2 regions of the Actinoplanes sp. NPDC049668 genome follow, and region 1 is predicted to be linked to the other one. Evidence: riboswitches for the same ligand, from Rfam matches in the RefSeq annotation. Region 1 holds a riboswitch; the other holds the start of a gene.

Region 1 (4,408 bases):
GGGTCGCCAGGACGATGGGCTCGCCGGGGCGCACCGGCGTCAGCCGCAGGTGGGTGGTCGCCGGGCCGAGCAGCATGCGTACCGGCAGCGGGCGGGACACGCTGCGCGGTACCCCGGTGGTGCCGGAGGTCAGCACGGACATGCTCCCGGGGCGCGACGGCCGGGGCGGTTCGACGCCGGGTGCGCCGGCGAGCAGCTCCCGCCAGGAGATCGAGGGCAGACCGGCGCCGTCCCCGCCCGGCTCGCCCACCAGTGCGACGGCCCGTTCCCGGCGCAGCACCTCGGCGGCACGGTCGCCGGGCAGGTCGGGCGGCAGCAGCACCACGTCGACGCCCAGCCGGGCCAGCCCGACCGCCGCCGCGACGAAGCCCCGGTGTCCGGCGCAGGCCAGCCCGACCCGATCGCCGGCCCGCACGCCGAGCCCGGCCGCCGCGGCCGCCGCGCAGGCGCCGGCCATCGCGTCCAGCTCCGGGTAGGTGACCGGCCCGTCCGCGTCCACCAGGGCGAGCCCGTCGGCCGGCCCGGCGGCTAGGGCCACGTCCAGGCTGCGCCCGCGCCGACGGCCGGCGCGCAGCAGCCGCACCACCCGGCCGGGCCGCAGCAGGCCGGTCGCCGCCAGCACCCGCAGCGGCTCCACGGCGTCGATCATCCGCACCCCCGCGGCCAGCGCCCGCTCGACGGTGCGGGGCAGCGCCGCCGCCACGACCGAGCCGATCCGGGCCCACCACGGCCACCACGACCGGCGGTTGGCCACCGAGCGGCACACGATGTCCCCGGCCTCGGCCGCGGACATCGCCGGCGCCCGGCGGTAGTGCGGCGTCGGCGCGCTCATCCGGGTACGGACCAGGTTGAGGTACACCGTGCTGACGGTCACGCGGTCGCGCCGCAGCTCGACGGCGGCGCAGCGCAGCCACGTGTCGAACGCCGCCTTGGAGCCGAGGTACGCCGACCAGTTCGGCGTACTCATGGACAGCCCGGCCGTGGAGACGTTGACGACGTGCCCGCCGCCGGCCGAGCGCATCGCCGGCAGCAGCACCAGCAGCAACTGGACCGGCCCCGCGTAGTTCACGCTCATCGTGCGCTGAACGTCGTGGAACCGGTCGGCGGTGTCGGCGACCGAGCGCCGGATGGACCGCCCGGCGTTGCTCACCACGACGTCGATCCGGCGGTACCGCGCCACCAGATCCGCGGCCAGCGCGGCGGCCGCGTCCGGCGAGGACAGATCGGCCGGGTGTACGAACGCGCGCCCGCCCGCCGCCACGATCTCCTCGCGCACCCGCTCCAGCCGCTCGACGGTACGCGCCACCAGCAGCACGGTGGCACCGGCCGCGCCGAGCCGCCGGGCCACCGCCGCGCCGATCCCCTCGGACGCGCCGGTGACCAACACGGTCTTCCCGGCCACGGCCGCACGCAGCCGCCGCTCCCGCGGACCCCGCCCGGTGATCCCCGCCGCGATCCGCGCCCACTTCCACCTGTGATCCACTGCGCCATTGTGGTGCCGGCGCCCGCTGTCCTCGTATGGACTGGTGGGTCAGTTCTCGCGGGCGAGGGCCTACGCGGCCGCCGACTCCTTCGTCTCGGCGGGCAGTGGGCTGTCGTCGCCAGAGCGAGGGCTCAGCAGCGCGGCGAATGCCAGCCCGAGGACGGTCCACAGCACGGCCTGCACCCCGAGTGAGGAGATCCGGAACTCCCACAGCAGGGTCGCCGGGAACGTGTCCGGTACCTCCTGGATCGTGGGCAGCAGCAGGTACGCGACCGAGACCACGGCCACGAAGCCGAGCACCGCGGCCAGCGCCCGCCGCCACTCCACCTGCTGGGTGCGGGCGGCGACCACCGCGGCCCAGACCGCTACCAGGCCGAGTACCAGCACTGTCAGGTAACTCCACGTGCGCTGATTGATCGTGGCCGGATCACCGACGGCCGGCGGATTCGGTGGGTACTTGAGGAACGGCACCAGGACCGCGCCGAGCAGCGCCGCGCCCGCCAGTTGCAGGGCCGCGCGGCCGTCGCCGCGGGTGCGCAGCCGGCGGCGCAGCAACGTGTACGCGGTGGCGAGCAGCCCGCCCATGGCGATGCCGAACAGGGTCGTGGCCAGGACCAGGCCGGCCTTCTGGCCGTCCCTGCCGACCAGCGGTTCCTCGTCGTGGTGCCCGGCGTCGCCGGAGGCGTCGGCGGCCGCTTCCTCGATGGCGATGGCCGCGTCGATGTGCGGCTCGCCGACGGTGTAGGCGAACGCGCCGGCCAGCAGCCCGGCGATCAGCCCCGCGAGCAGGCCGCGTAGCAGCAGCCCGAGGAAGCCGGGCCTGGCGGAGGTCCTCAGTGGCACGGCACACCGAGCAGGTGGCGGCCGTCGTGCATGAGCTCGTGCAGGTACATGCCGCTCTGCGAGACGGCGCCCTGGTCGAACGCGACCAGGTACGCCAGCAGCAACATGACCGCGACGATGGCCGCCGCGAAACCGAGCAGCCGCCCGGAGACGGCTGGTGTGCTGGCGGGGCGTACCGACTGAATGTCGGACATGGGAAACCGAACCTCCTACGGGATAACGCGTCCCGATCGTGGGGCTGCGGCGGGCGAGTCTCCTGACTCCCGACCCTGGACGGGCCGGTCACAGTGGCGCGACCGCACCGGACTCTCACCGGTTTCCTCGCATCGCCGCAGATGGCACCCTCAAACTAGTGGCGCACCGAGGCGCGGCACAACCGCGGGTGGACCTGGCGGTACGCTGACGCTCGCCAGTCGTACCCCCGGCAGTTCGGGGGTCAGGGAACCCGGTGCGATTCCGGGACTGACGCGCAGCGGTAAGGGTGACGGGCGGAGCACGCGGGTGACCGCAGCCACTGGAGCGAAGCTCCGGGAAGGCGTTCCGTGCCGGATGATCCCGAGTCCGAAGACCTGCTGGCCCTGGCGGTGATCGCCGCCGGGTCGTTGGAGGGTTCCCGCGGACGGGCCCCGGACCAGATGGGCCCAGCAGTGTCATCCACCCGCAGCCGACCGGATCGGTGCCCGGGCGCTCGGCGCCCGTGGCAGGCCGCCGACGGAATGCTCGTGCGGCTGCGGCTGATCGGCGGGCGGGTCACCTCGACCGCGCTGGGTGCGTTGGCCGCCGTCGCCGCGGAGCACGGCGACGGCCGGGTGTACCCGACGACGAGGGCGAACCTGCAGGTCCGCGGGCTGCCGGGCGAGGACGGCCGGGTCGCCGACGATGTGCTGGCGGCCCTCGACGCCACCGGGCTGCTGCCGACGCGTACCCACGAGCTGGCCCGCAACGTGATGGTCTCGCCGCAGACCGGGCTCGCCGGTGGCCGCGCGGACCTGCGCCCGGTCGCGGCCGAGCTCGACCGGCGTCTCTGCGCGGATCCCGGCCTGGCCGACCTGCCCGGCCGGTTCCTGTTCGTGCTGGACGACGGCCGCGGCGATCTGGTCGACCGCGGCTGCGACCTCGGGCTCGTGGCGCTCGACGCGGAGCGGGCGCAGCTGCGGGTCGGCTCCTCGTGGGGGCCGGTGGTCCGGCACGTCGACGCCGCGGCGCGGATCGTCGGCCTGGCCGCCGACTTCGTCGCCCGCAGGGGAAGCGGGCAGGGCGCCGCCTGGCACGTCGCCGAGCTGGCGGAACCGCTGCTGCCGACGGCGACGGCCGACGCCCGCATCCCGGCCGGCAGCGCGCCGCTGCCGTTCGGGGAGGTCGCCGGTGGGCGCCACGTCGAGGTCCCCGACGGCCTCGACCAGGCCGCCGTCGCGGCGCTGAGCGCCGGCGTACCCGAGCTGATCGTCACGCCCTGGCGCGGCGTACTCGTCCCCGAGGAGAGCAGATGAGCCAGACCGACGGCCTTCGCCGGCCCAGGCGCCGTTACGAGTACGCCGACAGCGGGCCGGCCATCTACGTCGACTCGTTCGCCACCATCAGGCGCGAGGCCGACCTGCGCGCGGTTCCCGCCGACGCCGAGAAGCTCGCGGTCCGGATGATCCACGGCAGCGGCCAGGTCGACCTGGCCGCGGACCTCGTCGTCCACCCGCGGGTGGTGGCCGCCGCGCGTGCGGCGCTGTGCGCGGGGGCGCCGATCCTCTGCGACGCCACGATGGTCGTCACCGGCGTGACGCGCAGCCGGCTGCCCAAGGACAACGACGTCCGGTGCTTCCTCAACGACGAGCGCGTGCCCGGCCTCGCGGGCCGGTGGCGGACCACCCGCACCGCGGCCGCGGTCTCGCTGTGGGAGCCGTACCTCGACGGCGCCGTCGTCGCGATCGGCAACGCGCCCACCGCGCTGTTCCACCTGCTCGAGATGATCCTGGACGGCGCACCGCGGCCCGCCGCGATCGTGGGCTGCCCGGTCGGTTTCGTCGGTGCCGCCGAGTCCAAGCAGGCGCTCGTCGACCTCGCCGACGGGCACGGCATCGACATCCCGTA
Region 2 (4,408 bases), on a different contig from region 1:
AAGCAGCATCTACTGACACGCCTCACACGACTCGGGGTTCTCGAGGGAACAGGCCAGGGCGTCCTCGTCCGCGACCGGCGCGGCGAGCACCACCGCCGGGAGCGCCGGCGGGCTGGCCGGCGCGGCGGAGACCGTGGCCTGCTGGATGCGCGTCGCGGGCCGCGAGCGCAGGTAGTACGTGGTCTTCAGCCCGGCCTTCCAGGCGTAGAGGTACATCGACGAGACCTTGCCGATGGTGGGGGCGCTCATGAACAGGTTCAGCGACTGCGACTGGTCGATATAGGGAGACCGGGCCGCGGCAAGGTCGATGAGGGCCTTCTGCGGCAGCTCCCACGCGGTCCGGAAGAGCTCCCGGACCTCCGCCGGCAACGCCTCGATGCCCTGCACCGAACCCTCGGCGCGCTTGATCTGCTCGCGCACCGCCGACGTCCAGAGGCCGCGTGCCTTCAGCTCGCGTACCAGATAGGTGTTGATCTGAAGGAACTCGCCGCTCAGGGTCTCGCGCTTGAAAAGGTTGCTGACCTGCGGCTCGATGCACTCGTAACAGCCGGCGATGGAGGCGATCGTCGCCGTCGGCGCGATCGCGATCAGCAGCGAATTGCGCAGGCCGGTGTCCGCGATCCGCGCGCGCACCGCCGCCCAGCGAGCGGACTGCGTCGGGGCCACCCCCCACAGATCCGGCTGCAGGTCACCCCGGGCGGCCCTGGTCTCCGGGTACGCGGGATGCGGGCCGGAGCGCTCGGCGAGCGACGCCGAGGTCTCCAGCGCGGTCAGATAGATCTCCTCCGAGACCCGGGTCGAGAGCTCCCGGGCGGCGGCGGAGTCGAACGGCAGCCCCAGCGCGAAGAACGCGTCCTGCAAACCCATCAGCCCGAGCCCGACCGGGCGCCACCGCGGGTTGCTCGCCGCCGCCTGCTCGCTCGGGTAGTAGTTGATGTCGATGACCCGGTCCAGGAACACGACGGCGGTCCGCACGGTCTCGCGCAGCTTCGCCCAGTCGACGTCGTCGCCGGTCAGGTGTGCACCGAGGTTGATCGAGCCGAGGTTGCAGACCGCGGTCTCGTCGTCGGCGCTGACCTCGAGGATCTCGGTGCACAGGTTCGACAGGTGGATGGTGTTGCCGGGGCGGCCGGTCTGGTTGCTCAGCCGGTTCGAGGGGTCCTTGAAGGTCATCCAACCGTTGCCGGTCTGTGCCAGCGTGCGCATCATCCGGCCGTACAGGTCGCGCGCCCGGACGGTCTTGACCGCCTTGCCCTCCGCGATCCGGTACGCGGCCTCGAACTCCCCGCCGTAGAGGTCCGGCAGCCCGGGGGCGTCGGACGGGTCGATCAGCGACCAGTCCTCGTCGGCCTCGACCCGGCGCATGAACTCGTCCGGGATCCAGTTGGCCAGGTTCAGGTTGTGTGTGCGCCGGGCGTCCTCGCCCGTGTTGTCCCGCAGCTCGAGGAATTCCTCGATGTCCGGGTGCCACGGCTCGAGGTAGACGCAGGCCGCGCCCTTGCGCCGGCCGCCCTGGTTGACCGCCGCGACGCTGGCGTCGAGCGTGCGCAGGAACGGCACGATGCCGTTGGACCGGCCGTTCGTGCCGCGGATCAGCGCGCCCCGGCCGCGCACCCGCGACCAGGAGATGCCGATGCCACCGGCGAACTTCGACAGCCGCGCCACCTGCTGATAGCGCTCGTAGATCGAGTCAAGCTCGTCCTTCGGCGAGTCCACGAGGAAGCACGACGACATCTGGGTGTGCCGGGTGCCCGAATTGAACAACGTCGGCGAGCTCGGCAGGTAGGCGAGCGACGACATGAGCCGATAGAACGCGATCGCCTCACCCGCGCTGGTCGACAGGCCGCAGGCGACCCGCAACAGCCAGTACTGCGGCGTCTCCACGACCAGGCGCGTCCGCGGATGCCGCAGCAGGTAACGGTCGGCGACTGTACGCAGGCCGAAGTACTCGAACCGCAGGTCGCCGGCCGGGTCGACGGCGTCGTCGAGCTTGCGGGCGTTCCTCGCGACGAACGCGGCCGTCTCGTCCCCGATCAGCCCCTCGGCGTGGCCGCGGGCGATGGACTGGCTGAAGCTCGCGATGCCCTGGCCGCGGACCTCCTTGTCGACGAACGCGGCGAGCAGCCGGGCCGCCAGCCGCGAATACTGCGGTTCCTCGCCGATCAGCTCCGCCGCCGTCTGGATCGACAGCCGGTCGAGCTCGGCGGTGGTCGCGTCGTCGTAGAGACCACTGATGGTCTTGGTCGCCACCCGCAACGGGTCGACCTCGTCCAGGTCGGCGACCCACCGCTCGACCGCCTTCACGATCTTGTTGACGTCGACCGACTCCGCGTCACCGTTGCGCTTGCGCACCTGCATCGCATGCCTGCGCTGCTCCGGCACGGCTGGATCGGTCGCAGTCTGCTCCTGCGTGACCGTCATGAACTCTCTCTCCTCGCGAGCCCGTTCCGAAGTGGTCTCCGGGCGCGCAGGAGGACGCCGGTGGACGCGGCTGTACGCGTACACCTGAGTGGCGTCGGCCGTCCCACGCGGCCTCGGACCGCCGCACGCGGAGCGTGCGGCGCGCTGGCAGGTCTTCGGACTCGCGGGCCTGACCTGTCTTCGGTCTCCTACTGGCCGTCGCTTCCCAGGCCGGGGCCCAGTGCTGATGACGGCGGTCGTTCCCACTCACCGCTGCGGGGCAGTTCCGGTCTTCCACCGGATTCCCTCTTGCCTCGGCCGTCCTGGAGAGACGGCCGAACCAGCTGCGGGCAACACCATATCTAGGTGCGACTCGAAACGCGCAACCCCACATGTCGTGTCGGCGTGTCGGATCATGCTCGTTCGGGTGAGGCCCCGCGCGTGGCGGGGACGGCAAGGGGTAGAACCTCTGCATGGCAATGACGCAAGCCCCGCCGGGGGCTCAGGGGTTCATTCCCGCCGATGCGCACGACCTCGACGAGCTCAAGGCCGCCGCGCCCGGCTGCCGCGGCTGCGAGCTGCACGAGAACGCCACCCAGGTGGTCTTCGGGCGCGGCGCCGCACACGCCCGGCTGGTGCTGGTCGGCGAGCAGCCCGGCGACATCGAGGACCAGAAGGGCCTGCCCTTCGTCGGCCCGGCCGGCCGGCTGCTGCGCGACGCGGTCGGCGACGCCGGCATCGACCCGTCGGTGATCTACCTGACCAACACCGTGAAGCACTTCCGCTTCGAACTGCGCGGCCGGCGCCGCATCCACCAGACGCCCGGCCCGGCGCACATCGTCGCCTGCCGTCCCTGGCTGGTCGCCGAGTTCTCACTGCTCAAGCCGGACCTGATCGTGGCGCTCGGCGCGACCGCGGCCAAGGCCCTCTTCGGACCCTCGTTCCGCGTCACGAGATCACGCGGCGAACTGCTACCGTGGCCGGCCGCGGCGCAGCGCCCACAGGACTTCCCGAAGGCCGAGTCCCGGGCACTCGCAACGATCCATCCCTCGGCAGTGCTACGGGCCGACGACCGGGACGCGGCATACCGAGGCCTGGTCGACGACCTCAAGGTTGCGGCAACGGCCCTGTCCTGATCCGCACCCCTGGCACTCTGTCTCCGGCTTGGACTTCGCCCCCGCGTGCGTGCATGTCTGTCGCTCGCCGCCCTCGCAGCGCGTCGCGGGCGATCGGTGCCGGACAGTGATGACGTGCCCACCGCCGACGTCCTATCCCGGCACGTCGCCCGTCGTGGCGTGCCGGTCTCCAGGCGTGCCAGGCGGATGGATGCGTCCTGTCGCTTGATGTGGCCGGTCGGCGGGTCTGTTGCCTGGTGTGAGTGGCTCGCGGTCCTGTCGCTTGGTGTGGGGCTGGCCCGTTGCCTGGTGTGGCCGGCCCGGCTGGCCTGTCGCTTGGTGTGGCCGGCCCGGCTGGCCTGTCGCTTGGTGTGGCCGGCCCGGCTGGCCTGTCGCTTGGTGTGGCCGGCCCGGCTGGCTCGTCGCTTGGTGTGGCCGGCCCGGCTGGCCCGTTGCCTGGTGTGGCCGGCCCAGCCGGCTCGTCGCTTGGTGTGACCGGCCCGCCGGCCCGTCGCTTGGTCTGAGCGGCCCGCCGGCCCGGTGTCCGGTGTCACCGGTCCGTCGGCCCGTTGCCCGTGTGACCGGTTCCGCCGGCCCTCCAGGTGGCCGCCCTGTTCGGTGGTCCCGGGGGGCGTCCTGCAGGGTCGGCGCTCTATCGCCGACGGTCCTCGCATAGTGATGTGCGTCTCAGCATTGTGCGCGGCGGGGTCGTCCGCGGCCCGCAGGTACGCTTTTGCCCGTGCGGTTGACGGATTTCTGGGGGCGCCTCGAGCAGGCGTTCGGCCCCGCATATGCGAGGAGCCTTGCCACCGATCAGAGTTTCTCGGCGCTACAGGGCCGCACGATCGAGCAATCCATTGCTCAGGGTGTCGATACCGCTACCATCTGGCGCG

Evidence for each region. Region 1 has a riboswitch for cobalamin ahead of ACIBSW_RS18280 (CbtB domain-containing protein). Riboswitches for the same ligand answer to the same signal wherever they lie in the genome.
Region 2: another riboswitch for cobalamin. It lies ahead of ACIBSW_RS01025 (ribonucleoside-diphosphate reductase subunit alpha); the one in region 1 lies ahead of ACIBSW_RS18280 (CbtB domain-containing protein).

The regions. Positions count from the first base shown of each region.
Region 1 is NZ_JBITLR010000004.1:202,200-206,607, reverse strand. Features, by position in the region: gene ACIBSW_RS18290 (SDR family NAD(P)-dependent oxidoreductase) at 1-1,483, opposite strand, end outside; gene ACIBSW_RS18285 (CbtA family protein) at 1,553-2,326, opposite strand; gene ACIBSW_RS18280 (CbtB domain-containing protein) at 2,317-2,520, opposite strand; cobalamin riboswitch at 2,555-2,687, opposite strand; cobalamin riboswitch at 2,720-2,918, shown strand; gene ACIBSW_RS18275 (hypothetical protein) at 3,049-3,816, shown strand; gene ACIBSW_RS18270 (precorrin-8X methylmutase) at 3,813-4,408, shown strand, end outside.
Region 2 is NZ_JBITLR010000001.1:210,761-215,168, reverse strand. Features, by position in the region: gene ACIBSW_RS01030 (ribonucleotide-diphosphate reductase subunit beta) at 1-9, opposite strand, end outside; gene ACIBSW_RS01025 (ribonucleoside-diphosphate reductase subunit alpha) at 10-2,421, opposite strand; cobalamin riboswitch at 2,550-2,760, opposite strand; gene ACIBSW_RS01020 (UdgX family uracil-DNA binding protein) at 2,874-3,536, shown strand; gene ACIBSW_RS01015 (DUF3046 domain-containing protein) at 4,255-4,408, shown strand, end outside.